Regions from separate parts of the Clostridium cochlearium genome, predicted to be linked through region 2. Evidence: a T-box and tRNA genes for the amino acid it is inferred to sense, from the RefSeq annotation. Region 2 holds a T-box; the other regions hold tRNA genes.
What was found. The T-box of region 2 lies ahead of pheS (phenylalanine--tRNA ligase subunit alpha). A T-box ahead of a tRNA ligase gene usually reads a tRNA of that ligase, here a tRNA-Phe.

Region 1 (10,286 bases), 570 kb from region 2:
AAATTTAAAGGTTTAATTTACCTTAGTTTACTCTGTGCAATTTTCAAAGAACATTTTGAAAGACATAAGTCTCTCAAAATTAAACAGAGAATATAAGCCAATATTTTACTCCTTAGAAAGGAGGTGATCCAGCCGCAGGTTCTCCTACGGCTACCTTGTTACGACTTCACCCCAATCATTAACCCCACCTTCGGCCGCTGGCTCCTTACGGTTACCTCACGGACTTCGGGTGTTGCCAACTCTCATGGTGTGACGGGCGGTGTGTACAAGGCCCGGGAACGTATTCACCGCAACATTCTGATTTGCGATTACTAGCAACTCCGGCTTCATGCAGGCGAGTTTCAGCCTGCAATCCGAACTGGGATGGGTTTTTGAGATTTGCTCCACCTCGCGGTATCGCTTCTCTCTGTACCCACCATTGTAGCACGTGTGTAGCCCTGGACATAAGGGGCATGATGATTTGACGTCATCCCCACCTTCCTCCCGGTTCACCCGGGCAGTCTCATTAGAGTGCTCAACTTAATGGTAGCAACTAATAATAAGGGTTGCGCTCGTTGCGGGACTTAACCCAACATCTCACGACACGAGCTGACGACAACCATGCACCACCTGTCTCCCTGTCTCCGAAGAGATTTCCTCAGTTACGAGTAATTCAGGGGATGTCAAGTCCAGGTAAGGTTCTTCGCGTTGCTTCGAATTAAACCACATGCTCCGCTGCTTGTGCGGGCCCCCGTCAATTCCTTTGAGTTTTAGTCTTGCGACCGTACTCCCCAGGCGGAATACTTAATGTGTTAACTGCGGCACAGAAGGTTGGACCCTCCTACACCTAGTATTCATCGTTTACGGCGTGGACTACCAGGGTATCTAATCCTGTTTGCTACCCACGCTTTCGTGCCTCAGCGTCAGTTACAGTCCAGGAAACCGCCTTCGCCACTGGTGTTCTTCCTAATCTCTACGCATTTCACCGCTACACTAGGAATTCCGTTTCCCTCTCCTGTACTCTAGATGCCCAGTTTGAAATGCAGCCCCTAAGTTAAGCCTAGGTATTTCACATCTCACTTAAGCATCCGCCTACGCACCCTTTACGCCCAGTAAATCCGGACAACGCTTGCCACCTACGTATTACCGCGGCTGCTGGCACGTAGTTAGCCGTGGCTTCCTCATCTGGTACCGTCATTATCGTCCCAGAAAACAGGGTTTTACGATCCGAAAACCTTCATCACCCACGCGGCGTTGCTGCGTCAGGGTTTCCCCCATTGCGCAATATTCCCCACTGCTGCCTCCCGTAGGAGTCTGGACCGTGTCTCAGTTCCAATGTGGCCGATCACCCTCTCAGGTCGGCTACCCATCGTTGCCTTGGTAAGCCATTACCCTACCAACTAGCTAATGGGACGCGGGCCCATCTCAAAGCGGATTACTCCTTTGGTTAAAGTTTCATGCGAAACTCTAACTTTATGCGGTATTAATCCTCCTTTCGGAGGGCTATTCCCCTCTTTGAGGCAGGTTGCCCACGTGTTACTCACCCGTCCGCCGCTAATCCACTTCCCGAAGGAAGCTTCATCGCTCGACTTGCATGTGTTAAGCACGCCGCCAGCGTTCGTCCTGAGCCAGGATCAAACTCTCAATTTAAAAGTTTAATCTTTATCAACTGTATAATTGATAAAATTTGCTCATTACTATTTTTTTTGATTCTCAATAAGAATCGACTGGCTTATTTCTCTGTTTAATTTTCAAAGACCTATTTGTCTGTCGCAATCAAACGACTTTTACAGTATACAAGTTTTTTTAAAACTTGTCAACACTTTTTTAAAATTTATCTTAAAAATGTGTTGTTTGCTGTGTTGTCATCTCGTGACGACAAGTGTTATTGTATCAAATTTATTAGCAACTCAAAATAACTTTTTCTTTATTATTTATAATTAGATAAACTTTTATCTGTATTCCTCTTAAATTTAATGTTTTCCTTATAGTGATACCCCAGGTCACGTTTATATGAGATTATAAAAATTTTATAAGTATTATTTTTCTTTATGTAAAAAAGACCTCATCATAATTGATGAGGTCTAAGTGGTGGCTCGACCAGGAATCGAACCAGGGACACGAGGATTTTCAGTCCTCTGCTCTACCGACTGAGCTATCGAGCCATATGTTATTACCTGGCAATGTCCTACTCTCCCACAAGGTTGCCCTTGCAGTACCATTGGCGCTTAGAAGCTTAACCATCGTGTTCGGCATGGGAACGGGTGTTACCTTCTAGCTATAATCACCAGATGCTGATTTACAGAAATCTTTGATTTCGTTTTAAATCAGTACTCCTGAACTAAAGTTTAGGAGTTTCATTGAAAGAATTATTCTTTCAAAATTGCACAGAGTAATATTTTTGATCAAGCCTTCGATCTATTAGTATCAGTCAGCTAAATACATTGCTGCACTTACACCTCTGACCTATCAACCTTGTGTTCTTCAAGGGATCTTATTGACTTACGTCATGGGAAATCTCATCTTAGGGTGGGCTTCACGCTTAGATGCTTTCAGCGTTTATCCCTTCCTGACTTAGCTACCCAGCTGTGCCACTGGCGTGACAACTGGTGCACCAGAGGTCAGTCCATCCCGGTCCTCTCGTACTAAGGACAGCTCCCTTCAAATTTCCTACGCCCGCGACGGATAGGGACCGAACTGTCTCACGACGTTCTGAACCCAGCTCGCGTGCCGCTTTAATGGGCGAACAGCCCAACCCTTGGGACCTACTCCAGCCCCAGGATGCGACGAGCCGACATCGAGGTGCCAAACCTCCCCGTCGATGTGGACTCTTGGGGGAGATCAGCCTGTTATCCCCGAGGTAGCTTTTATCCGTTGAGCGATGGCCCTCCCACGAGGAACCACCGGATCACTAAGCCCGACTTTCGTCCCTGCTCCACCTGTATGTGTCGCAGTCAGGCTCCCTTATGCCTTTACACTCTACGCGCGATTTCCGACCGCGCTGAGGGAACCTTTGGGCGCCTCCGTTACTTTTTAGGAGGCGACCGCCCCAGTCAAACTGCCCACCTAACAATGTCCGGCAACCTGTTTCAAGGCTTTCCGTTAGAATTTCAGTACTATCAGGGTGGTATCCCAAGGGTGACTCCACAGAAACTGACGCTCCTGCTTCCAAGTCTCCCACCTATCCTGTACAGACAATACCGAAATTCAATGTTAAGCTACAGTAAAGCTCTACGGGGTCTTTCCGTCCTATCGCGGGTAGCAAGCATCTTCACTTGCACTACAATTTCGCCGGATTTGCTGTTGAGACAGTGCCCAAGTCATTACGCCATTCGTGCGGGTCGGAACTTACCCGACAAGGAATTTCGCTACCTTAGGACCGTTATAGTTACGGCCGCCGTTCACTGGGGCTTAAGTTCACCGCTTCGCTTACGCTAACAGATCCCTTTAACCTTCCAGCACCGGGCAGGCGTCAGCCCCTATACATCAGCTTTCGCTTTAGCAGAGACCTGTGTTTTTGATAAACAGTTGCTTGGGCCTATTCACTGCGGCCTGCCGTGAAGCAGGCACCCCTTCTCCCGAAGTTACGGGGTCAATTTGCCTAGTTCCTTAACAGCAATTCTTCCGATGGTCTTAGGATTCTCTCCTCACCTACCTGTGTCGGTTTGCGGTACGGGCACCAACTTTCTCCATAGAGGCTTTTCTTGACAGTGTGGAATCAGGTACTTCGCCAAAATAGGCTCCCCGTAACACCTCAGCTAAGCTTGACGGATTTTCCAATCAAGCACGCCTAAGTGCTTAGACACACATCCAATAGTGTGCATACCTTATCCTTCTGTGTCACCCCATCTGTCAAACGAAAGTTGGCGGTATCGGAATATCAACCGATTGTCCATCACCTACGCCTTTCGGCCTGGGCTTAGGTCCCGACTAACCCTGAGCGGACGAACCTTCCTCAGGAAACCTTAGGTTTTCGACCAATAAGATTCTCACTTATTTCTCGCTACTCATGCCAGCATACTCACTCCTGTACAGTCCACCGCTTCTTACGATACGACTTCTACCCATACAGGAAGCTCCTCTACCATTCTATTGAATCCATAGCTTCGGTGGTAAGTTTGAGCCCCGGACATCTTCGGCGCAGGATCTCTTGACTAGTGAGCTATTACGCACTCTTTAAATGAGTGGCTGCTTCTAAGCCAACATCCTAGTTGTCTTAGAAATCCCACATCCTTTTCCACTTAACTTACACTTTGGGACCTTAGCTGATGGTCTGGGTTGTTTCCCTCTCGACTACGGATCTTATCACTCGCAGCCTGACTGCCTGGATAAAAGTATATGGCATTCGGAGTTTGATAGGGTTCAGTAACTGTTGTCAGCCCCTAGCCCATTCAGTGCTCTACCTCCATTACTCAATAACCAGACGCTAGCCCTAAAGCTATTTCGAGGAGAACCAGCTATCTCCGAGTTCGATTGGAATTTCTCCGCTATCCACAGGTCATCCCATGGTTTTTCAACACCAACGTGGTTCGGTCCTCCACGGAATTTTACTTCCGCTTCAACCTGCCCATGGATAGGTCACTCGGTTTCGGGTCTACAGCATGCAACTAGTCGCCCTATTCAGACTCGGTTTCCCTTCGGCTACGCACCTTAAGTGCTTAACCTTGCTACATACCGTAACTCGCTGGCTCGTTCTACAAAAAGCACGCGGTCACACATTAACGTGCTCCCACTGTTTGTAAGCATACGGTTTCAGGTTCTATTTCACTCCCCTTCCGGGGTTCTTTTCACCTTTCCCTCACGGTACTGCTTCACTATCGGTCACCAGTTAGTATTTAGCCTTGGGAGGTGGTCCTCCCTGCTTCCCACAAGGTTTCACGTGTCTCGTGGTACTCTGGATTAGACCTAAAAGACATATTTTTTTACCTACAGGACTATTACCTTCTGTGGTAGAGCGTTCCAGCTCTCTTCGATTAAAATCTGTCTTCGTTATGGTCTATCCACAACCCCAGAAATAAATTTCTGGTTTGGGCTCTTTCCTTTTCGCTCGCCGCTACTAAGAAAATCGATTTTTCTTTCTCTTCCTCCGGGTACTTAGATGTTTCAGTTCCCCGGGTATACCCCCATAAACCTATGTATTCAGTTTATGGTACATACCGTTAGGTATGCAGGTTTCCCCATTCGGAAATCTCCGGATCACAGGCTATTTGCGCCTACCCGAAGCTTATCGCAGCTTATCACGTCCTTCATCGGCTACTGGTGCCAAGGCATTCACCATATGCCCTTTGTAGCTTGATCTTTAAAATTCCTATAAACTTCGTATTGCGTCGTTATAAAGTTCGCTCTGGTACTCATTTAGCTTCCGCTAAACTCCGTTCCTCACTCACTTTATGCCTAGCACTACTTGTTTCTAGTAATTTTTAGTATTTTTCAATAACTTCTGTTATTAAAATTTAAAGGTTTAATTTACCTTAGTTTACTCTGTGCAATTTTCAAAGAACATTTAGAAAGACATAAGTCTCTCAAAATTAAACAGAGAATATAAACCAATATTTTACTCCTTAGAAAGGAGGTGATCCAGCCGCAGGTTCTCCTACGGCTACCTTGTTACGACTTCACCCCAATCATTAACCCCACCTTCGGCCGCTGGCTCCTTACGGTTACCTCACGGACTTCGGGTGTTGCCAACTCTCATGGTGTGACGGGCGGTGTGTACAAGGCCCGGGAACGTATTCACCGCAACATTCTGATTTGCGATTACTAGCAACTCCGGCTTCATGCAGGCGAGTTTCAGCCTGCAATCCGAACTGGGATGGGTTTTTGAGATTTGCTCCACCTCGCGGTATCGCTTCTCTCTGTACCCACCATTGTAGCACGTGTGTAGCCCTGGACATAAGGGGCATGATGATTTGACGTCATCCCCACCTTCCTCCCGGTTCACCCGGGCAGTCTCATTAGAGTGCTCAACTTAATGGTAGCAACTAATAATAAGGGTTGCGCTCGTTGCGGGACTTAACCCAACATCTCACGACACGAGCTGACGACAACCATGCACCACCTGTCTCCCTGTCTCCGAAGAGATTTCCTCAGTTACGAGTAATTCAGGGGATGTCAAGTCCAGGTAAGGTTCTTCGCGTTGCTTCGAATTAAACCACATGCTCCGCTGCTTGTGCGGGCCCCCGTCAATTCCTTTGAGTTTTAGTCTTGCGACCGTACTCCCCAGGCGGAATACTTAATGTGTTAACTGCGGCACAGAAGGTTGGACCCTCCTACACCTAGTATTCATCGTTTACGGCGTGGACTACCAGGGTATCTAATCCTGTTTGCTACCCACGCTTTCGTGCCTCAGCGTCAGTTACAGTCCAGGAAACCGCCTTCGCCACTGGTGTTCTTCCTAATCTCTACGCATTTCACCGCTACACTAGGAATTCCGTTTCCCTCTCCTGTACTCTAGATGCCCAGTTTGAAATGCAGCCCCTAAGTTAAGCCTAGGTATTTCACATCTCACTTAAGCATCCGCCTACGCACCCTTTACGCCCAGTAAATCCGGACAACGCTTGCCACCTACGTATTACCGCGGCTGCTGGCACGTAGTTAGCCGTGGCTTCCTCATCTGGTACCGTCATTATCGTCCCAGAAAACAGGGTTTTACGATCCGAAAACCTTCATCACCCACGCGGCGTTGCTGCGTCAGGGTTTCCCCCATTGCGCAATATTCCCCACTGCTGCCTCCCGTAGGAGTCTGGACCGTGTCTCAGTTCCAATGTGGCCGATCACCCTCTCAGGTCGGCTACCCATCGTTGCCTTGGTAAGCCATTACCCTACCAACTAGCTAATGGGACGCGGGCCCATCTCAAAGCAGATTACTCCTTTGGTTAAAGTTTCATGCGAAACTCTAACTTTATGCGGTATTAATCCTCCTTTCGGAGGGCTATTCCCCTCTTTGAGGCAGGTTGCCCACGTGTTACTCACCCGTCCGCCGCTAATCCACTTCCCGAAGGAAGCTTCATCGCTCGACTTGCATGTGTTAAGCACGCCGCCAGCGTTCGTCCTGAGCCAGGATCAAACTCTCAATTTAAAAGTTTAATCTTTATCAACTATATAATTGATAAAATTTGCTCATTACTATTTTTTTTGATTCTCAATAAGAATCGACTGGCTTATTTCTCTGTTTAATTTTCAAAGACCTATTTGTCTGTCGCAATCAAGCGACTTTTACAGTATACAAGTTTTTTTAAAACTTGTCAACACTTTTTTATTAAATATTTTATGTTTAATAAATGTGTTGTTTTCAAGGTTACGCGTTGTTTTGTTTCAACAACGTATTTTATTTTAACATATTTAGATTTAGATACATATTATCAATATCTTATTTTATACAATTATCTCTTACTTAATCCTTATTTTTATCTTTTTCTCTATATTTCATGTAAAGATACACTTGATCCAGTTGTTTAATACAATACTCTTGAAAGTATACTCTCAAGAGTATTGTACCCATAATATATAAAAATAATCATATATTCTTTATATATATTTTATCTTCATATACATCTACCTCTATATTTGTTCCTTCTTTTACCTTGCCTCTAAAATATTCTTCAGATATTTCATCTTCAATATACCTTTGTATAGCTCTTCTTAGCTCTCTTGCACCATATTTTTCACTATATCCTATTCTTAATATAAAATCTTTAACTTCTTTTGTAAAATGTACTTTTATATTTTTTTCATTTAAATCTTCTGAAACATCATTAAACATAATATCTATAATATCATATAACTCTTCTTTGTTTAATTTCTCAAATACAACAATTTCATCTATCCTATTTATAAATTCTGGTTTAAATGTCTCTTTTAACGCATCCTTTATGCTATTTTCAATTTGAATTGAATTTGTATTTCCAAATCCTATTGTACTTTCCTTAAAATTAGTGCCCAAATTAGATGTCATTATTATTACAGAATTATCAAAAAAAACAGTTCTGCCTTGATTGTCTGTCAATCTTCCATCTTCTAGCACCTGTAAAAGCATATTAAATATATCTGGATGTGCTTTTTCTATTTCATCTAAAAGAACAACTGAATACGGTTTTCTTCTAATTTTTTCAGTTAATTGTCCTCCCTCATCATATCCAATATATCCAGGAGGTGATCCTATGAGTTTTGAAGCTGTATGCTTTTCCATATATTCTGACATGTCTATTCTTATTAAAGCATCTTCATCTCCAAACAATTCACATGCTAAAGCTTTAACAAGTTCTGTTTTCCCAACTCCTGTTGGTCCTACAAATATAAATGAAGCTGGCCTTTTTTTACTCTTGAATCCTAATCTATTTCTTCTTATGGTCCTTGAGAGTTTACGTACCGCTCTATCTTGACCAATTACCCTTTTATGAAGTCTTTGCTCCAAATTTAATAATTTTTCTACCTCTTTTTCTCTTACCTTTTGAACTGGTATTTTAGTCCATGCCTCAATTACATAAGCTATATCATCTATTGATAATTCTACTTTACTCTTCTTTTCTAACTGTTGAACTTTATCTTTTAACTTATATTCTTCCGTTTTATATTGAGCTGCTTTCTCATAATCTCCATTATTTGCTGCATCTAACATTTTACTTTGTAGTTTCTCTAGCTCTTCTTTTGCAATTTTAAGTTCCATTAAATTCTTATTTCTTAAATTAGCTCTAGAGCTAGCCTCATCTATAACGTCTATGGCTTTATCAGGTAAATATCTATCTGTTATATATCTTTTAGATAATTTTACAGCCTCTTCTACAACATCCTTAGTTATTTTAACATTATGATACTCTTCATAGTATACTTTTATTCTATTTAAAATTTCTATTGTTTCATCAACTGATGGTTCTTCAACTAATATTGGTTGGAATCTTCTTTCCAATGCAGAATCTTTTTCTATATATTTTCTATATTCCTCCAAAGTTGTAGCTCCAATAACTTGAATGTCTCCTCTAGCTAAAGCAGGTTTTAATATATTAGCAGCATTAAGAGCTCCACCTTGAGCTTCCCCTGCTCCTATAATATTATGAACTTCATCTATAACTAATATAACATTTTCACTCTCCGTTACTTCATCTACTATAGCTTTCATACGTCCTTCAAATTGTCCCCTAAATTGAGTGCCTGCTACTACAGAAGTTAGATCTAATAAATATATTTCCTTATTTAATAATTTTATAGGAACGTTTTTTTCTATTATTTTTACCGCTAGCCCCTCTGCTATAGCTGTCTTACCAACTCCAGGTTCCCCAATAAGTATAGGATTATTTTTATTCCTTCTATTTAATATTTGAATTATCCTTTCTAATTCTTTATCTCTCCCCACTACAACATCTATCTTATTATTCTTTGCCTTATCATTCAAATTTATTGCATATTTATCTAGATTTTTTTTCTTATTCATAAACTTAGATCTTGTTTTTACATTAGATTTACTTTGTGAAATATTATTTTTTTCATCATTATGATTTTTATTATTCTTATCTATAAAATCCTGTTTCATTTGAGACGCATTCATTTCACTCATATTATTGATAATATTAGAAAATAAATCATTACTTAAAAGTTCATTTATGTCCATATTTTCTAATAATTTATTCATTTGTTCAGCATAAGTTTCCATATCTTCTGGAGTTACTCCTGCTGCTTCAATTATCTGGTTTAAAGGCTGTACATTCATCTTTTTAGCACATTCAACGCATATTCCTACAATTTGAGGTTTCTCATCTTTAAATCTAGTTGTAAAAATAGTAGCAACATTTTTATTACATATAGAACATAACTTCATATACTTCACTCCAATTTACAATTTAATTAATTTAAGTATTCAAATTGTTATTATAGTATAACATAAACTTTAATTCTAATTTATTAAATAAGTATTAAATTATACTTTACTTATTCTTCTCTTAATATACAATATAAATATGTAATAATATTAGTAACTTGTTTATTTAGCCAAGGAGGTGTTAATATGAAATTTAATTTCACATCATTTTTATCTATATTTTTCTTCATAAACATTATAATAATTACATTAGTTATACTATTAGAACGGAAAAGACCTGAAAAAACCATAGCATGGCTTTTAATAATAACTTTATTACCACCTATAGGCATTTTTTTATATATATTTTTAGGACGTAACTGGAAGATGCATAAATTAAATACTGATTTTTCTCCTAAAGTTAGAGAACTCATTTATAGATCTATGGATAAAATAGATGATCCAGATTATTTTCCTCTTATTCATTTAATCGCTGAAAATAGTGAGTCCCCTTTAT
Region 2 (10,286 bases):
ACAGAAATAAAAGAAGATAGTCAGTTAGAAATATTAACTTTCGATGATGAAGACGGAAGAAGAACAGTAAGACATACAGCTTCACATATATTAGCTCAAGCAGTAAAAAGACTTTATCCTGAAGCTAAATTAGCAATAGGACCAGCAATAGATAATGGATTTTATTATGATTTTGACGTAGATTTTACTTTTACACCAGAAATGTTAGAAAAGATAGAAAAAGAAATGTCAAAAATAATAAAAGAAAATTTAGAAATTGAAAGATTTGAACTTCCAAGAGAAGAAGCTATTAAGCTTGCCAAAGATGCAGATGAACCTTATAAAGTTGAATTAATAGAGGAACTACCAGAAGGAGAAGTTATTTCTTTTTATAAACAAGGTGATTTTGTAGATTTATGTGCGGGACCACATATGCCTTCTACAGGAAAAATAAAGGCAATTAAACTTCTTTCAGTAGCAGGAGCTTATTGGAGAGGCGATGAAAAAAATAAAATGCTTCAAAGAATATATGGAACAGCATTTTTAAAGAAAAGTGAATTAGAAGCATATTTAAAATTATTAGAAGAAGCTAAGAGAAGGGATCATAGGAAATTAGGAAAAGAATTAGACTTATTTAGTATAAATGAAGAAGGACCAGGATTCCCATTTTTCCATCCTAAGGGAATGGTAGTAAGGAATATTTTAGAAAACTTCTGGAGAGAAAAACATACTAAAGCAGGATACGATGAAATAAGAACTCCAGTTATATTAAATGAAGAACTATGGCACAGATCAGGACACTGGGATCATTATAAAGAAAATATGTACTTTACTAAAATAGATAATGAAAACTTTGCTATAAAACCAATGAATTGTCCAGGTTCAATTTTAGTTTATAAAAGCCATTTACATTCCTATAAGGAGTTTCCAATGAGATTAGGGGAACTTGGATTAGTTCATAGACATGAATTATCTGGAGCATTACATGGACTTATGAGAGTTAGATGTTTTACTCAAGATGATGCGCATATATTTATGACAAAGGAACAAATAAGAGATGAAATATTAAATGTAATAAAATTAATTGATGATTTCTATAAAGTTTTTGGATTTGAATACTTTGTTGAATTATCTACTAGGCCAGAAGATTCAATGGGTAGTGATGAAGATTGGGAAGTTGCAACTAATGGATTAAAAAATGCTTTAGAAGCAGCAGGATTAGAGTATAAAATAAATGAAGGGGACGGAGCTTTTTATGGTCCTAAGATAGACTTCCATCTAAAAGATTGTATAGGCAGAACATGGCAATGTGGAACTATTCAGTTAGACTTCCAAATGCCAGAAAGATTTGATTTAACATATATAGGCCAAGATGGAGAAAGACATAGACCAGTAATGGTTCATAGAGTTGTATTTGGAAGTATAGAGAGATTTATAGGAATACTTATAGAGCATTTTGCAGGGGCATTCCCAACATGGTTAGCTCCAGTGCAAGTAAAAGTTATGACTATTACAGATGCACAAAAAGATTATGCAAATAAAGTAGTTGATAAGTTAAAGGAAAATGGAATAAGAGTAGAGTTTGATGATAGAAATGAAAAGATAGGATATAAAATAAGGGAAGCTCAACTTCAAAAGGTGCCTTATATGATTATTTTAGGAGATAAAGAAGTAAATGAGAATAAAGTTGCAGTAAGAAGTAGAAAAGAAGGAGATTTAGGAGCTATTGCTTTAGAAGAGTTCATACAAAAATTAAACTATGAAATAGAAAATAGAGTAATAGAAAATTCTAAATAAGCATAAAAAAGCTTGACAATAAAAGTTAAAGATAGTATAATATAAAACGTTAAGAAGAAACCAGCCGTTTCTCACCTTACAGCACAGCTAGTAAGGTTATGAAATTAGTATTTTAATTTTGATTAGAGGACGGCATTTGCCGTCTTTTTTTATTTTAAATCCACCTAGGAGGTGAATATTATTAAAAAAGGTTTCCTTGTTAATGAAGAAATTAGAGAAAAGGAAGTTAGAACTATTGACGAAAATGGAGAACAACTAGGAATAATACCTACATCTGAAGCTTTAAAAAAAGCTGAAGAAAAAGAATTGGACTTAGTAATGATAGCTCCAACAGGAAAGCCGCCTGTTTGTAAGATAATGAATTATGGAAAGTTTATATATGAACAGACCAAGAAAGACAAAGAGGCAAAAAAGAAACAAAAGGTTACTAATATAAAAGAAATAAGATTAAGTGCAACAATAGAAGAACATGATATAGGAATTAAAGCAAATAATGCAAGAAAGTTCTTAAAGGCAGAAGATAAAGTTAAAGTAACTGTTAGATTCAGAGGAAGAGAAATGGAACATTCTAATGTAGTAGGTAAAAAGATATTAAATGCTTTTTTATCTAAACTAGAGGATGTTTGTGTTGTGGAGAAACCAGCTAAGTTAGAAGGTAAAAATATGACTATGGTTTTAGCTCCAAGAAAATAAAATACTTTAATCTGTAGTGTTGAGAGGAGGAACATAATATGCCAAAAATGAAGACTCATAGAGGAGCAGCTAAGAGATTTAAAAAGACAGGAACAGGAAAGTTTAAAAGAGCAAAGGCATATAAAAGCCATATATTAACAAAGAAAAGCACAAAAACAAAAAGAAATTTAAGAAAAACAGGATACGTTTCAGAAACACAAGAAAAAGCAATGAAGAAGCTATTACCATACTTATAGTTTTCGGTTAAAGGAGGTTTGTTAAAATGGCAAGAGTAAAAAGAGCAATGAATGCACGTAAAAAACATAAAAAAATATTAAAGCTATCAAAAGGATACTTTGGTGGAAAAAGTAGATTATTTAAAACAGCTAATGAAAGTGTTATAAGAGCTTTAAGAAATGCTTATGTTGGAAGAAAGTTAAAAAAGAGAGATTATAGAAAATTATGGATAGCAAGAATTAATGCGGCTACAAGAACAAATGGTCTTTCCTATTCAAGATTTATGAATGGACTTAAACTTGCAGGAATAAATATGAATAGAAAAATGTTATCAGAAATAGCTATAAATGATCCAAAAGCTTTTTCTGAATTAGTTGAAGTAGCTAAAAAACAACTTAACGCATAAAAAATGCAGCAATTTGCTGCATTTTTTTAACTTAAAATGTCAATTGTATGAATATATCATATAATTGACATTTATCTTTAGAATGATATAATTTCATTAAAATATAAAAACAACAATTAAGTATCATTTTAGTAAGAGGGAGACATATATATGAACTTACAAAGATTTAAAATGAAAAGAGCTACTCCATTTCGAATCTTAGCATTAGGATTTGCAATAGTTATTTTTACAGGTGCTATATTATTACATTTACCTATAGCTACTCAGAGTGGAGAGCAAACTCCTTTAATAGATTGTTTTTTTATATCTACGTCTGCTACTTGTGTTACTGGATTAGTTACTGTAGATACAGGGACTTATTGGAATTATTTTGGCAAAACCGTTATAATGTTATTGATTGAAATAGGCGGATTAGGATTTATGTCTTTTGGTACTCTAGTTGCTTTAATATTAGGCAAAAAGATTACTTTAAAGGAAAGAATACTTATGCAAGAAGCATATAATTCTTTTTCTACACAAGGTATTGTCAAAATGGTTAAATATATTTTAATATTTACATTTTCGGTACAAATGGGAGGAGCTTTGATTTTATCAACACAATTTATACCGGAATTTGGTATAGGAAAAGGTATATATTATAGTATATTCCATTCAATATCTGCATTTTGCAATGCAGGATTTGATCTTATAGGAAATTATAGTAGTGTTACAGGATATTATGATAATTCAGTAATTATATTGACTATATCGTTACTCATAATTATAGGTGGTTTAGGATTTTATGTATGGCAAGAAATATATAATTTTAAAGGATTTAGGGAATTATCTCTTCATTCAAAAATATGTTTGTCTACAACTGCTATATTAATAGTTGTTGGTACTATTTTAATGTTCTTATTTGAATTTAATAATCCAGGCACTATGAAGAATATGAGTTTTAAAGGAAAAGCATTATCTTCTTTTTTTGCATCAGTATCTCCAAGAACAGCTGGATTTAATTCTATATCGACTTCAGATATGACTACAGCTGGAAAATTTTTAACCATTATCCTAATGTTCATTGGAGGTTCCTCAGGCTCTACAGCAGGAGGAATAAAAACTACTACATTTGGATTAATGTTTATGACTATATTATGTGTAATAAAAGGGAGAGAAGATACTGAAATCTTTAAGAGAAGAATTTCTAAGGATAATATATATAAGGCGTTGGCAATTGTAGTAATTGGATTTTCTATAGTTACTGTTGTAACAATGCTATTATCTATTACGGATAGTTCTAATTCTTTTGAAAATTTACTTTATGAAGCTACTTCAGCCTTTGGAACCGTTGGATTAACTTTAGGTATAACCACAAAATTAAGTTCTGCGGGAAAAATTATAGTAGCACTAACTATGTATGCTGGAAGAGTAGGTCCTTTAACATTGGCATTAGCTTTATCAAATAAAAAATCCTCTAGGAATATAAAATATCCAGAGGGAAAAGTTTTAGTAGGATAAGGAGTGTTTAGATTGACACAGAGACAATTTGTAGTTATAGGTTTAGGGAGATTTGGAACTTCTGTTGCTCAAACATTGTATTCCCTAGGAAATGATGTTTTAGCAATTGATTCTGATGAAGATAGGGTACAAAATATTTCTGACAGTGTAACCCAAGCAATTCAAGCAGATGCTACTGATGAGAATAGTTTAAGATCTATTGGAGTTAGAAATTTTGATGTAGCAGTAGTTACTATAGGATCTGATTTACAGGCAAGCGTAATGGCAACTCTTTTAGTAAAAGAATTAGGGGTAGGATACACCATTGCAAAGGCTAACAGCGAATTACATGCAAAAGTTTTATATAAAATAGGTGCTGATAAAGTTGTATTGCCAGAAAGAGATATGGGAGTAAGAGTTGCACATAATTTAGTTTCAACAAATATATTAGATTATATAGAATTATCTTCAGATTTTAGTATAGCAGAGGTAATAGCACCACAAGAATGGTATGGTAAAAATTTAGAAAATTTAAGTATAAGAGCAAACTATGGTATAAATATAGTAGCTATAAAAAAGAAGGAAGAAATAAATGTTTCTCCTACAGCAGGTGATGTAATTGAAGAAGGAGATATTATAGTTGCAATAGGTGGAACAGAGGAATTAAATAAATTAGAAACTTTGGTATCTAAATAAAGGGTGAATTAAAATTGAATACTATAACTAGCAAAGACAATAATTTAATTAAGTTTGTTAGAAAACTAAGAGATAAAAAGCATAGAAAAAAAGAAAAAAAGTTTATAGTAGAAGGCTTTAGGTTTGTAGAAGAGGCATTGAAATCAGATTATTGTATAGAATATATATTAATACAGGAAAATTCTTTAAATAAGTTACAAGAATTTAATATAAGTATAGAAAGTATAAAAGATAAAGCATACATATTAAGTGGCAATGCATTTAATAGTATAAGCGGCACTGAAAATTCACAAGGGATATTGGCAATTGTAAATATGAAAGAAGTATATCAACCAAAAGAATCTGGTATATATATATTGGCAGATAAAGTTCAAGATCCTGGTAATATGGGAACAATAATAAGAACTGCTCATGCAGCTAATGCCTCTGGTATATTGATAACTGAAGGTACTGTAGATATATACAATGAAAAAACTTTGAGAGCTTCTATGGGATCCATATTTTATATGCCAATTATTGAGGACTTTAAATTAGAAAAGTCTATATATTTAAAATCAAAAGGATTTAAAATTATAGCTAGTAGTTTAAATACAGACAAAAGTTTATATGACTTAGATTTACATAAAAAAAATTTAATACTAGCTGTTGGAAATGAGGGAAATGGATTAAGTGATGAAGTTTACAATATAAGTGATGAAACTTTTATAATTCCTATGCCAGGGAAAGCTGAATCACTTAATGCGGCAGTAGCTACATCTATAATAATTTTTGAAATAGTAAGACAGAATTTAAAATAATGTTGACAATTACACATTTAATATGTAAAATTGTAAATTAAAGACCATTTTAAATTAATATAGTAAACTATGACGAAGAGAGTAAATGTAAAGATTATTTTAGGGAGAAAAGGTCACAGACTGAAAGCCTTTTTATTAATTATTACGTTGAAGTTCGCTTCTGAGTTCTAATTGTGAAATTTAGTAGCAATTGGCGGATATGAACCGATATTCATAGAGCTGGATACTTTTTGTATCAACAAGGGTGGTACCGCGGAATAAAGTTCGTCCCTATTTTGGGAGGGGCTTTTTTTAATTTAAATAAAAGGAAAGGAGTTTACATATGAAAGAGGTAATAGAAAAAATTAAGAAAAATGCTATTGAAGAGTTAAATAATGTAGTAGATAAGGAAACTATAGAAAGTATAAGAGTTAAATATTTAGGTAAAAAAGGTGAGTTAACTAAAATACTTAGGGGAATGGGAGGATTAAGTCCAGAAGAAAGACCTATAGTAGGAAAATTAGCTAACGAAGTAAGAAAAAATATTGAGGAAATAATAGAAGTAAGTTTAAAAGAAATTAAAGAAAAAGAAAAAAATATTAAGCTTTCAGAAGAAACTATAGATATAACTTTACCAGGGAAAAGACAGTATTTAGGTAAAAGACATCCGTTAGAACAAACATTAGATGCAATGAAAGAAATTTTTACTGATATGGGATTTACAATAGAGGAAGGGCCAGAAATAGAATTAGATTATTATAATTTCGAGGCTTTAAATATACCTAAAAATCATCCAGCTAGAGGAGAACAAGATACTTTTTATATAAATGATAGTGTAGTTTTAAGAACTCAAACATCACCTATTCAAATTAGAACTATGGAAAACCAAAAGCCACCAATAAAAATGATAGCACCAGGTAAAGTATATCGTTCTGATTCAGTAGATGCAACACACTCACCTATATTCTACCAAATGGAAGGATTAGTAGTAGATAAAGGAATAACCTTTGCTGATTTAAAAGGTACATTAGAGATGTTTGGTAAAAAGATGTTTGGAGAGGATTTAAAAACAAAATTTAGACCTCATCATTTCCCTTTTACAGAACCATCAGCGGAAATGGATGCTACTTGTTTTGTATGCCATGGAGAAGGATGCAAAATATGTAAAGGTGAAGGATGGATAGAAATCTTAGGAGGAGGAATGGTTCACCCTCAAGTATTAAAAAATTGTGGAATAGATCCAGAAGTATATAGTGGATTTGCCTTTGGATTTGGTGTGGATAGAATGGTAATGCAAAAATACGGTATAGATGATATAAGGCTTTTATATGAAAGCGATATGAGATTTTTAAATCAATTTTAATAAAAGAATATAATAAAGGAGGAGAATAAAGAATGAATATTCCATTTAAGTGGTTAAAAGATTATGTTGATATAAATATTTCTGCTAATGAATTAGGTGATAAACTTACTTTATCAGGTTCCAAAGTAGAAGAAATAATATCTTCTGGAGATGATATACAAAATGTAGTAACAGGAAAAATAGAGAGAATAGAGAAACATCCAGATGCAGATAAATTAGTAGTATGTAGTGTAAATATTGGAAAAGAAGAGCCTATCCAAATAGTTACAGGGGCAACTAATATGAAAGAAGAAGATATAGTACCAGTAGCTGTTCATGGAGCGATATTACCAAATGACGTAAAAATAAAAAAAGGTAAATTAAGAGGTATAATGTCCTATGGTATGATGTGTTCTGAAAAGGAATTAGGTATACCAGAAAGTGGTGTAGATGGATTAATGATATTGCCACCTGATACTCCAATTGGAAAGGATATAAAGGAAGTTTTAAATTTAGATAACGCAGTAATAGAATTTGAAATAACTTCTAATAGACCTGATTGTTTAAGTGTAGTAGGTATAGCAAGAGAAGCAGCTGCTACATTGGGAATAAATTATACTATGCCTAAATTGGATTATACACCTAAAAATAAAGATAATATAAAAGATTATTTAGAAGTAGAAATAAAAGATGATTTATGTAGAAGGTATATGTCAAGAGGAGTAAAAAATGTTAAAATACAACCATCTCCTACATGGATGCAAGAAAGACTAGAAGAAGCAGGTGTAAGAGCAATAAATAATATAGTTGATATAACAAATTTTGTTATGATAGAGCTTGGTCAGCCACTGCACGCTTTTGATGGAAGACAGATAACTTCCAATAAAATAGTAGTAGAAAGAGCAAAAGCTGGAGAAAAGTTTACTACTCTAGACGATGTAGAGAGAACTATAGATGAAAGTGTTTTATGTATAAAAGATGGTGATAGGACAGTAGCTTTAGCAGGTATAATGGGAGGATTAAATTCAGAAGTAAAAGAAGATACAAAAGAAATAATATTAGAATGTGCTAATTTTGATGGAACAAATATAAGGGTATCTTCTCAAAAATTAGGATTAAGAACAGAGGCATCTTCAAAGTTTGAAAAAGATTTAGATCCTAATTTAGTAGAAATAGCTATGAATAGAGTTTGTCATCTAATAGAAGAGTTAGGTGCAGGAGAAGTAATGGAGGGAACTATAGATATATATAAAGATATAGTAAAAGAAAGAAATCTTAAAGTAGACTATAACTGGATTAATAGTTTCTTAGGTACCAATATTTCTAAAGAAGATATGAAAGAATACCTTGATAGATTGGAATTAAAAACAAATATAGAAGGAGATATTTTAAATATAACAGTTCCTACCTTTAGAAGTGATATAGTATTAAAACAAGATGTAGCAGAAGAAATAGCTAGAATTTATGGATATAATAATATACCAACTACTATGTTCAACAGTGTAAGTGTAAGATCTGGTAAGACACTAAAACAACATTTACAAGATAAAGTTGTAGAAATATTAATAGGAAGTGGCTTAAATCAATCTATAAGCTATTCATTTGTAAGTCCTAAGATTTTTGATAAGATACTTATACCTGAAGATAGTAATTTAAGAAATGCTGTGAAGATTAAAAATCCTCTAGGAGAAGATTATAGCTTAATGAGAACTACTACACTTGCATCAATGATGGAAGCTTTAGCTAGAAATTATTCTAGAAATAATTCTTATGCTAGATTATTTGAAATGGGAAAAGTGTATATTCCAAGTGAAGATGAAAAAATATTGCCTGAGGAAAGAAATACTCTTGTGATAGGAATGTATGGAGATGTAGATTATTTAAGTTTAAAAGGAGTAATTGAAAATTTAGTTGAAGAATTAAATATAGAAAAAAGCTCCTATAAGAGAGAATCAGAACACCCAACATTTCATCCTGGAAAAACAGCAAAATTATATGTTAATAAAGAATTTGCTGGTTTATTAGGAGAAGTTCATCCAGATGTATTAGATAATTACGATATAGATGAAAAATGTTATATAGCGGAATTAAATTTAGATATGTTATTAAAAAATGCTAATATTGAGAAAAAATATAGTCCACTACCTAAATTTCCAGCAGTAGAAAGAGATATGGCACTACTTGTAGATGATGAAGTACTTGTTCAAGATATAGAAAATATAATAAGAAATAAGGGTGGAAAAATACTAGAAAATGTTAAGCTATTTGATGTATATAAAGGCTCACAAATACCTAAAGGAAAGAAAAGTGTTGCATATTCAATAGTATATAGAATGCCAAACAGAACATTAACAGATTCTGAAGTAAGTAAAGTTCACAATAAAATAGTAAGAACTTTAGAAAATAATTTAGGGGCAGAATTAAGATAATTAATTACAAATAAGTAAGTAATTCTATATAAGGGGTAAATTCTATTTTAACTATATGAAATTTATGTTAGAATATAGATATATGAATTTATCTGAGAGGGTGTGTACAGTGAATATAGTCGTTGTAAGAATAAACGGAGTAGAATATAACTTAAAAGGAAATGAAAAAGAAGAATACTTACATAGAGTTGCTAGTCATGTTGATAAAAAAATAAAAACTATTTTACAAAACAATACTAAATTAAGTACATCCTCTGCTGCAATATTAACTGCTTTGAATACTGTTGATGAAGTATTTAAAAGTAATGAGAAAGTTGAAGAACTTTTGGAAGAAGTTAACCTTTTAAAAGAAGAAAACAAAAAATTGCAAACAGAAATTGAGGAACTTACAGATAAATTAGAAGCCTTATATAGAGAAAATCAGCAAATAAGAGAAGAAAAAGAAAAAATCAGAGATGAAAAGGAAGAATTATTAA
Region 3 (10,286 bases), 580 kb from region 2:
TTTAAACCTTACTCCTACAACTTTTATCATCTATTTTATACCTCCTGCATTTTTAACAACATAGAATTAAAAACTAGTGCCGTATTTACATTACTACTTAATTTATCTTTAGTATCCTCTATTATGTTTATAATATTATATAATTGTTTAAAAGATAATGACTCTGAAATTATTTCTAAATCCTCTAATTTATCTATGTTTAATACTAGTTTTTTATTTAACGTTTCTTTACACATTAATATATCCCTTATATAGGATAAAAAACAAGTTAATACTTCTTCTGATAAGTATATATGTTTTGTAAAAAATTCTACATACTTTAATGTACTTTCAATATCATTTTTTTCAGACAATAGCATTTTCTTTAATATATTTATAGACATATCTCTTATATCTTTAAAATTTTCATCTTCTACAAACTTTTCTACTTTTCCTGGTATCCCATCACTGATTTTTAAAAGTGTTTCTTTTAACTCTGCATCTATATTAGGATATTTTTTATTTATATATTTTTTCATATCTTCTTGACTTAAGTGATTTAATTTATATATTTGACATCTTGATTTTATTGTTTCAAGAATACTGTCCAAGCTTTCGCAAAGCATTAGTATAAATACATTTTCAGGAGGTTCTTCAATAGTTTTTAAAAAAGCATTTTGTGCTTCTTTAGTCATAAGATCTGAATTATATATTATAATAACCTTTTTATCTTCCTCATAAGGTTTTTTATTTACTTCTTTATTTATTTCTCTTATGTCATCTACTTTTATTGAACGACTTTCTTTCTTTATCTTAAACTCTATAATATCTGCATACATTCTATTAACTTTTTTATTTAATAATTTTAATGCTATCTCTTTTACCAATATACTTTTTCCTAATCCATCTTCACCAGAAATTATATAAGCATGGGCAAAACGTCCATTATTTATTGAGTTATTTATATGACTTTTTACATCTTCGTGGCCTATAATATCTGAAAAACTCAATATATATTCCTCCATCTATATTCTTATGAAATTATCAACATCTACTACAAATATTGTAGCTCCCCCAACTTCTACTTCCATAGGATATGGTACATATACTCCAGTAGCTCCTGCTACAGGCGATGGTGTTGTAACTACTTGCTTTCTAATTTTACAAATTTCTTCAATAAAATTTATTGCACTTTTTAGCCTATCTTCTTCAACACCAATCATTAAAGTGGTATTACCCGCTTTTAAAAATCCCCCTGTAGTAGCTAGTTTAGTAACTCTAAAATCATTTTCTGTTAATAAATCCACTAAATCTGATGCATCATCATCCTGTACTACCGCAATAATAAGTTTCATTTTTTTCCCTCCTTTAAAATTTTAAAGGTTTTAATTATATTTTATCATATTAAGATTAACTAGTATATTTTTAATGTTTTTTCTTTTAAAACCTTGTATATTTCCTCATGGATTTCATTTATATCTTTTATCTTACCTAATTTAATGCAATTTATTTTTATCCAATTATATTTTTCTGCAATATCCACTGCATTTTTATAAGATATATTTAAATAGTCCTCATCTCTTTCATGTATATCCTTTTCTTCTTTACCAGTAAATTTATTTTTCCTATTTTTAATAAGATTTTTACTATACTTAGGAGGCAAGTCTAGAAATATTGTTGCATCTGGTACTGGTAAGCCCATAAGATTAAATTCTAAATCCCATAACCAGTCTAAAAACTTTTCTTTTTCTGCTATATTTTTTATCTTTGAAGCTTGATGAACCATATTAGACGTTGTATATCTATCTGCTAATACTATACCTCCTTCTTCATAAAATTTGCTCCAATTTTTCTTATATGATGCAAATCTATCCACAGCAAAAAATGTAGATGCAGCATAAGCATTAACATCATTTGGCTTGTCTCCAAACTCTCCATTTAAATACATTTTAATTAACGCTGAAGACTTACTATTATAATCAGGATATTCTACTTTTAATACATTATATCCATCTTCTATTAATCTATTATAAAGTTTTCTAGTTTGCGTAGCTTTACCACTTCCATCTGGTGCTTCTAAAACTATTAACTTTCCTTTCTTATTATCCATAACTTCTTACCCTTCTTCAACAAATTTATTTAGTCACCTTAATTTGATTTTCATATAATCCAATAATCTCTATGCCATTGTTCTTATAATATTTTAATATCTCTAGAGTTTCCTTATCCATTATCTCTCCCATCATAATAATTGGAATACCTGGTGGATATGGTGTTATATTTTCTGCACATATACTTCCTATAGATTCTTCTATATTTATTAGATTTTTCTTCTTGTTCAAAATCTGAAAAGGCTCTAACCTTTTTTTAGGTAAATTATAACTCAATATATTCACATTCTTAATTTTAGATTTAGATAAATCACACTTTAGTAAAACTTGATATAAATATTCAATCTCCTTTTCCATATGAAAAGGAGATACTATTATAACTATATTATAAGTATCATTCATTTCGCATTGTATTTTATTTTGTAAAAGATAGTCCATTAATAAGCTAGCGCTATATCCTTCTTCTACATGTAAAATATACCTAGTTTTATCTAAAATATGTTCTGATTTAATATCTACCTGATCTATTATATGTAAGTGATTTAGAGAATTTATCTTTTGTTTATATTTATCTAATAAATTTATTAAGTCTTCATAAGCTCTTTTACCATATTCCTGTAAATAATATCTAGAATAATCCATTGAAATTAGGAATAAATATGAAGGACTTGTACTCGTAAAACTATCAAAATAAAAATCTACTCTATCTATAGTCTCCTCATTATTAACATGTAAAAATGCTGTTTGAGTTAAACTTGGAAGTGTTTTATGACTGCTCATAACCACCATATCTGCTCCTAGTTTAACGGGACTTTTAGGTAAATTTTTATTTATTCCAAAATGTGCTCCATGGGCACAATCAACTAAAACTTTCATATTATACTTTTTAGCTTCTATAATAATTTTTTCTAAATCACAACAAACCCCATAATAATTAGGGTAAGTTACAATTACTCCTTTAGCATCATTATTTTCTTGAATTGTTTTTATAATATCGTCACTATCAACAGAAAGTGGAAGATTAAATTCTTTATTAATACTATTTTTTACATATATGGCCTTTAGTTTTCTTATTATTATTGTATTAAATATTGATTTATGGCATCCTCTATCAACTATTACTTTATCTCCTTCTTCAAAAGAAGAAAATATCATAATCATATTTCCACTACTGCTTCCATTAACTAAAAAATAAGATTTCTTACTTCCATAAAGTTCACTTAATTTTATTTGAGATTCTTTTATTATACCCTTAGGATTATGAAGATTATCCACACCATCTACTTCGGTGATATCTAATTTTAAAAATTCTTTTTTTATTTGCTTACCTATATCTGTTGATAAAAAACCTTCTCCTTGCTTGTGACCAGGCATAGAAAAATAAATATTTTTCTTTTTTATATAATTTAATACCCCTTCTACAAGTGGTAATTTTGACACCTAGTACCCTCTCCTTTTATCATCTGGTATATTATATATTTTTTTATGCAGTTTACATAATAGCTATAAAAATCCGTCATCCCATCTTCTTTTATAATTTTCTCTTCACAATTTTTACAAATTTTTATACCTTTTATCATTATACCATTGTTTAGAGGCTTTCTACACATAATGCAAGATATTTTCCTCATTTACCGTCCTCCTCAAAATTTATAATATCTAAAGTTTTGCCTCTTTATATATATTTTATTCATTTCTTTCATTAAATTGCCCACATAATATATTTAAATAATTATGGCCATACTATCTATATAATAATACAAATATCATTATTAGGAGTGATGGTATGAAACAATATATAAAATCATACTTAAGTACTATAGAACGTGATTTATATAACATATCAAAATATATATATGAAAATCCTGAATCATCTTTTAATGAATATAAAGCTTGTAGTTATTTAACTAATATATTAAGAAAAAATAATTTTAAAGTCAAAGATAATTTTATTAATATACCAACTTCATTTTTTGCAGAATACGGATATGGTTTCCCTAAAATATGCTTTATATGTGAATACGATGCTTTTGAAGGATATGGTCATTTAACTGGTCATAATCTAATATCTTCTATGTCTATTGGAGCTGGATTATCACTAAGTAAAGCAATATCTAAGCTTAAAAAAGGTTCTGTAGTAATTATAGGATGTCCTGGTGAATTTAAAGGAAGCTCTAAAGTAACCATGGTTAAACAAGGAGTTTTTAAAAATATAGATGCCGTTTTAATGGCACATCCTCATATCATTACTATGGAAAGCGGAACCTCTATGGCTACCATTCCTTTGAAAATATCTTATAAAAGTACACCTAATATTGCATATAAGAAATTAGAGGATTTCTCAGCCTTAGATGCATGTATATTAACTTTAAATATATTAAATTTACTTAATAAAAAAATAGATAAAGATACTTATATAAATAGTTCTCTCATTAATCATATTGATTCACCATTATATTTCCCTTCTAGTAGTGACATAGAACTTTATATTAGGGGATCTAAAATGAATGATATTATTCCTATAGAAGATAAAATAAGAAATGTATGTAAATTTGTATCTAACTTTATGGATATGCATGCTGAGAGCTTTATCTTTGAAATGCCTTACGATGAACTAATAACTAATACTACTTTATCTAGGATATTCTCTCATAACCTTAAAGAAGCAGGTATTATACATATATCTCCTGCTAATAAAAATTTCTCCTCTTTAAGTATAGGTAGTATAAGTAAAATTAAACCTTGTATTCATCCTTATGTATCTATTACAAAAGATAATTCCATAAATTATTTATCTAATGAATTTGCAAAAGCCACTATATCTAATTTTGCCCATGATGTAGTTTTAAAAACCTGTCATGCTCTCGCATTGACAGGTTTGGATTTAATAGAAAAGCAAAACCTTATTATTGAAATGAATAGTTCATTTGATCCTCAATAAAAAATAAACCTCTTAGATACATATATTATCTAAGAGGTTTATTTTTTATGAAGCAGCTGGCTGTCTATTTTTATTAAATTCTATTTTTTCAATTAAATCCATACTAGGTTGAAAATAAAACTTCTTATATTTATTATTTTCTCTATATATACAACAGTAGGGCCTTAATTTATAAGTATGGCACATATATTTTTTATTTGTTATTAGCTTGCCTTTAAATCTTACTAAGTCGTCCTTACCTATATATTCAATATCTTTAATCTTTATATTTTCAACAACTTTATCTCTTAACCCACTTATTTTATGGATTATAAATTGATCTGCTATTATAGAATAGGTATATTTTACTTTACATTTAAATAACTCTGTAAATAAAAAAATTATAAATAATATATTGACTATTATTGTAATTAATTTCATGTTATTCTCATAAATTATTTCTATTATGCTTAAAAGGAATAATACTGATATTAATATGATAAATACTTTTATAAATGATATAGCCTTTTTTCTGGTAACAGTTTCCTTGTACATATTCCCCATTACAAATATCCTCCTAGTGAATTATTAGTCTTTATACTTAATCTAACATTGAGATTATACTAATGTTCTTCACTTTATTCCACATCTGTTATACTTCATTTTAGCGTTATAATAGCACTCCTTACCGATTATCTATATTTATTTCACTTTCTCTCTCATTTTATAACTTTATCTTATATATTAATTAAATTTATATATAATAAAAAAACTTAGTTAAGTAACTTAACTAAGTTTTTTTTGGAGGCGCTACCCAGATTTGAACTGGGGAATAAAGGTTTTGCAGACCTCTGCCTTACCACTTGGCTATAGCGCCAAAACACTATTGTCTCTTGACACTAATATATAATAACATTTAATTTGTATTTTGTCAACATCATATTTAAATTAGTTTAATATTCAAGTTCTTTAACAATGTTTCCTAATACAGCTCCTATTTTATCATGTATAACTATTTGAGCTTTTGTGTCATATGGAGTAGATGATTTATTAATTAATACTAATTTATTTCCTTTATAATAATGAATTAAATTAGCTGCTGGATATACGATTAAAGATGTTCCACCTATTATCAAAACATCTGATTCTTCTACATATCTAATAGCATTATTTATATTATCCATATTTAAAGGTTCTTCATATAAAACTACATCAGGTTTTACAATTCCTCCACATATATCACATTTAGGAATAACTTCTTTAGAATTTAATATATAGTTCAAATCAAAAGCTTTATTACAATTCATACAATAATTTTTCCCTATTCCACCATGTAACTCTATAACATTTTTAGAACCAGCTAATTGATGTAATCCATCTATATTTTGAGTTATAACAGCTTTAAGTTTTCCAACTTGCTCTAGTTTAGCAAGAGCGTAATGAGCTGAATTAGGTTTAGCATTTTTGTATATCATTTTTTCTCTATAGAAGTTAAAGAAATCTTCTGTATGTTTTATGAAGAAACTATGACTTAGCATAACCTCTGGTGGATATGAAAAACTATTCTTTGTTTTATATAATCCCTGTTCTGATCTAAAATCTGGAATATTACTTTCTGTAGAAACTCCAGCACCTCCAAAAAACACAATATTTGAACTACTTTTTATTAAATCTTTAAGTTTTTCTGTATTATCCATGGTTACTTATTCCTCCTTATAATCTCTATAACTATTATATACTCTAAATATAACATTTATCAAATTATAAGGATTTTTCACACTCTTATTTTAATTCTACTGTATATTTATTCTTTAAGTCTTCAGTAAATTTTTTATATAAATCTCTTTCTTTTTCTTCATGCAATTGTTTTTCTATTAAGCTTTTTACTTCATCATATTTTTTAATATTTTTATCATATCTCTTTTCTAATTTTATTATATGATATCCAAATTGTGTTTTTACAGGATTACTTATACTTCCTTCTTCCATTTCAAAAACAGCTTCTTCAAATTCCTTAACCATTCTTCCTCTACCAAAAGTTCCAAGATCTCCTCCTGCACCTTTTGAAGGACAATTAGAATATTTTTTAGCAGCTTCTTCAAAACTTAATCCATCATTTATTTTATTAATTATATCCTCTGCTTCTTTTTTACTATCTACTAATATATGTTTTGCTGAAACTCTTTCTTCTTCTATAAACATATTCTTCTTATTATTATAAAACTCTTTTATCTCATCTTCCGTAACTTTTGCTTGTGATAATACTTTAGAAATAGTCCATTGTATAAGTGTTTCTTTCTTAATAGCTTCTATTTTTTCTAAATATATGCTATCTAAATCAAATTTATTATCTTTAGCATAATCATGTATTAATTCAAATGAAATTATTTCATTTAATAAGTTTTTTCTTCCTTCCTCTGTCTTAAAAAAATGTTGTCTTTCCGGTGGAAATTGAGCTATAGTGTTATCTAAGTCTCCATCTGTAATTTCTTTTCCATTAAATACGGCTAAAACTTTGCTCATATTATCAATCTTCCTTTCATTTTAATTGAAATTTATTTAATTATATAAAAATAGACCTTATCGCATAATTGATAAGGTCTAAGTGGTGGCTCGACCAGGAATCGAACCAGGGACACGAGGATTTTCAGTCCTCTGCTCTACCGACTGAGCTATCGAGCCATATGTTATTACCTGGCAATGTCCTACTCTCCCACAAGGTTGCCCTTGCAGTACCATTGGCGCTTAGAAGCTTAACCATCGTGTTCGGCATGGGAACGGGTGTTACCTTCTAGCTATAATCACCAGATGCTGATTTACAGAAATCTTTGATTTCGTTTTAAATCAGTACTCCTGAACTAAAGTTTAGGAGTTTCATTGAAAGAATTATTCTTTCAAAATTGCACAGAGTAATATTTTTGATCAAGCCTTCGATCTATTAGTATCAGTCAGCTAAATACATTGCTGCACTTACACCTCTGACCTATCAACCTTGTGTTCTTCAAGGGATCTTATTGACTTACGTCATGGGAAATCTCATCTTAGGGTGGGCTTCACGCTTAGATGCTTTCAGCGTTTATCCCTTCCTGACTTAGCTACCCAGCTGTGCCACTGGCGTGACAACTGGTGCACCAGAGGTCAGTCCATCCCGGTCCTCTCGTACTAAGGACAGCTCCCTTCAAATTTCCTACGCCCGCGACGGATAGGGACCGAACTGTCTCACGACGTTCTGAACCCAGCTCGCGTGCCGCTTTAATGGGCGAACAGCCCAACCCTTGGGACCTACTCCAGCCCCAGGATGCGACGAGCCGACATCGAGGTGCCAAACCTCCCCGTCGATGTGGACTCTTGGGGGAGATCAGCCTGTTATCCCCGAGGTAGCTTTTATCCGTTGAGCGATGGCCCTCCCACGAGGAACCACCGGATCACTAAGCCCGACTTTCGTCCCTGCTCCACCTGTATGTGTCGCAGTCAGGCTCCCTTATGCCTTTACACTCTACGCGCGATTTCCGACCGCGCTGAGGGAACCTTTGGGCGCCTCCGTTACTTTTTAGGAGGCGACCGCCCCAGTCAAACTGCCCACCTAACAATGTCCGGCAACCTGTTTCAAGGCTTTCCGTTAGAATTTCAGTACTATCAGGGTGGTATCCCAAGGGTGACTCCACAGAAACTGACGCTCCTGCTTCCAAGTCTCCCACCTATCCTGTACAGACAATACCGAAATTCAATGTTAAGCTACAGTAAAGCTCTACGGGGTCTTTCCGTCCTATCGCGGGTAGCAAGCATCTTCACTTGCACTACAATTTCGCCGGATTTGCTGTTGAGACAGTGCCCAAGTCATTACGCCATTCGTGCGGGTCGGAACTTACCCGACAAGGAATTTCGCTACCTTAGGACCGTTATAGTTACGGCCGCCGTTCACTGGGGCTTAAGTTCACCGCTTCGCTTACGCTAACAGATCCCTTTAACCTTCCAGCACCGGGCAGGCGTCAGCCCCTATACATCAGCTTTCGCTTTAGCAGAGACCTGTGTTTTTGATAAACAGTTGCTTGGGCCTATTCACTGCGGCCTGCCGTGAAGCAGGCACCCCTTCTCCCGAAGTTACGGGGTCAATTTGCCTAGTTCCTTAACAGCAATTCTTCCGATGGTCTTAGGATTCTCTCCTCACCTACCTGTGTCGGTTTGCGGTACGGGCACCAACTTTCTCCATAGAGGCTTTTCTTGACAGTGTGGAATCAGGTACTTCGCCAAAATAGGCTCCCCGTAACACCTCAGCTAAGCTTGACGGATTTTCCAATCAAGCACGCCTAAGTGCTTAGACACACATCCAATAGTGTGCATACCTTATCCTTCTGTGTCACCCCATCTGTCAAACGAAAGTTGGCGGTATCGGAATATCAACCGATTGTCCATCACCTACGCCTTTCGGCCTGGGCTTAGGTCCCGACTAACCCTGAGCGGACGAACCTTCCTCAGGAAACCTTAGGTTTTCGACCAATAAGATTCTCACTTATTTCTCGCTACTCATGCCAGCATACTCACTCCTGTACAGTCCACCGCTTCTTACGATACGACTTCTACCCATACAGGAAGCTCCTCTACCATTCTATTGAATCCATAGCTTCGGTGGTAAGTTTGAGCCCCGGACATCTTCGGCGCAGGATCTCTTGACTAGTGAGCTATTACGCACTCTTTAAATGAGTGGCTGCTTCTAAGCCAACATCCTAGTTGTCTTAGAAATCCCACATCCTTTTCCACTTAACTTACACTTTGGGACCTTAGCTGATGGTCTGGGTTGTTTCCCTCTCGACTACGGATCTTATCACTCGCAGCCTGACTGCCTGGATAAAAGTATATGGCATTCGGAGTTTGATAGGGTTCAGTAACTGTTGTCAGCCCCTAGCCCATTCAGTGCTCTACCTCCATTACTCAATAACCAGACGCTAGCCCTAAAGCTATTTCGAGGAGAACCAGCTATCTCCGAGTTCGATTGGAATTTCTCCGCTATCCACAGGTCATCCCATGGTTTTTCAACACCAACGTGGTTCGGTCCTCCACGGAATTTTACTTCCGCTTCAACCTGCCCATGGATAGGTCACTCGGTTTCGGGTCTACAGCATGCAACTAGTCGCCCTATTCAGACTCGGTTTCCCTTCGGCTACGCACCTTAAGTGCTTAACCTTGCTACATACCGTAACTCGCTGGCTCGTTCTACAAAAAGCACGCGGTCACACATTAACGTGCTCCCACTGTTTGTAAGCATACGGTTTCAGGTT

Region 1: it encodes a tRNA-Phe, which carries the amino acid that the T-box ahead of pheS (phenylalanine--tRNA ligase subunit alpha) is inferred to sense. The anticodon was not compared.
Region 3: it encodes a tRNA-Phe, which carries the amino acid that the T-box ahead of pheS (phenylalanine--tRNA ligase subunit alpha) is inferred to sense. The anticodon was not compared.

The regions. Positions count from the first base shown of each region.
Region 1 is NZ_LT906477.1:48,603-58,888, reverse strand. Features, by position in the region: rRNA gene CKV72_RS00305 (16S ribosomal RNA) at 117-1,629, opposite strand; tRNA gene CKV72_RS00300 (tRNA-Phe) at 2,069-2,144, opposite strand; rRNA gene rrf (5S ribosomal RNA) at 2,155-2,271, opposite strand; rRNA gene CKV72_RS00290 (23S ribosomal RNA) at 2,381-5,277, opposite strand; rRNA gene CKV72_RS00285 (16S ribosomal RNA) at 5,545-7,057, opposite strand; gene CKV72_RS00280 (ATP-dependent Clp protease ATP-binding subunit) at 7,496-9,790, opposite strand; gene cls (cardiolipin synthase) at 9,977-10,286, shown strand, end outside.
Region 2 is NZ_LT906477.1:1,913,737-1,924,022, reverse strand. Features, by position in the region: gene thrS (threonine--tRNA ligase) at 1-1,776, shown strand, start outside; ribosomal protein L20 leader region at 1,822-1,933, shown strand; gene infC (translation initiation factor IF-3) at 1,948-2,469, shown strand; gene rpmI (50S ribosomal protein L35) at 2,508-2,705, shown strand; gene rplT (50S ribosomal protein L20) at 2,732-3,091, shown strand; gene CKV72_RS09420 (TrkH family potassium uptake protein) at 3,242-4,588, shown strand; gene CKV72_RS09415 (potassium channel family protein) at 4,601-5,263, shown strand; gene CKV72_RS09410 (TrmH family RNA methyltransferase) at 5,278-6,060, shown strand; T-box leader at 6,121-6,335, shown strand; gene pheS (phenylalanine--tRNA ligase subunit alpha) at 6,383-7,402, shown strand; gene pheT (phenylalanine--tRNA ligase subunit beta) at 7,435-9,810, shown strand; gene CKV72_RS09395 (cell division protein ZapA) at 9,875-10,286, shown strand, end outside.
Region 3 is NZ_LT906477.1:59,579-69,864, reverse strand. Features, by position in the region: gene CKV72_RS00375 (PSP1 domain-containing protein) at 1-30, opposite strand, end outside; gene CKV72_RS00370 (DNA polymerase III subunit delta') at 36-1,004, opposite strand; gene CKV72_RS00365 (cyclic-di-AMP receptor) at 1,005-1,334, opposite strand; gene CKV72_RS00360 (dTMP kinase) at 1,394-2,089, opposite strand; gene CKV72_RS00355 (aminotransferase class I/II-fold pyridoxal phosphate-dependent enzyme) at 2,115-3,530, opposite strand; gene CKV72_RS00350 (sigma factor G inhibitor Gin) at 3,509-3,721, opposite strand; gene CKV72_RS00345 (zinc-binding metallopeptidase family protein) at 3,877-5,031, shown strand; gene CKV72_RS00340 (hypothetical protein) at 5,077-5,574, opposite strand; tRNA gene CKV72_RS00335 (tRNA-Cys) at 5,813-5,887, opposite strand; gene CKV72_RS00330 (NAD-dependent protein deacylase) at 5,964-6,707, opposite strand; gene CKV72_RS00325 (peptidylprolyl isomerase) at 6,793-7,533, opposite strand; tRNA gene CKV72_RS00320 (tRNA-Phe) at 7,617-7,692, opposite strand; rRNA gene rrf (5S ribosomal RNA) at 7,703-7,819, opposite strand; rRNA gene CKV72_RS00310 (23S ribosomal RNA) at 7,929-10,286, opposite strand, start outside.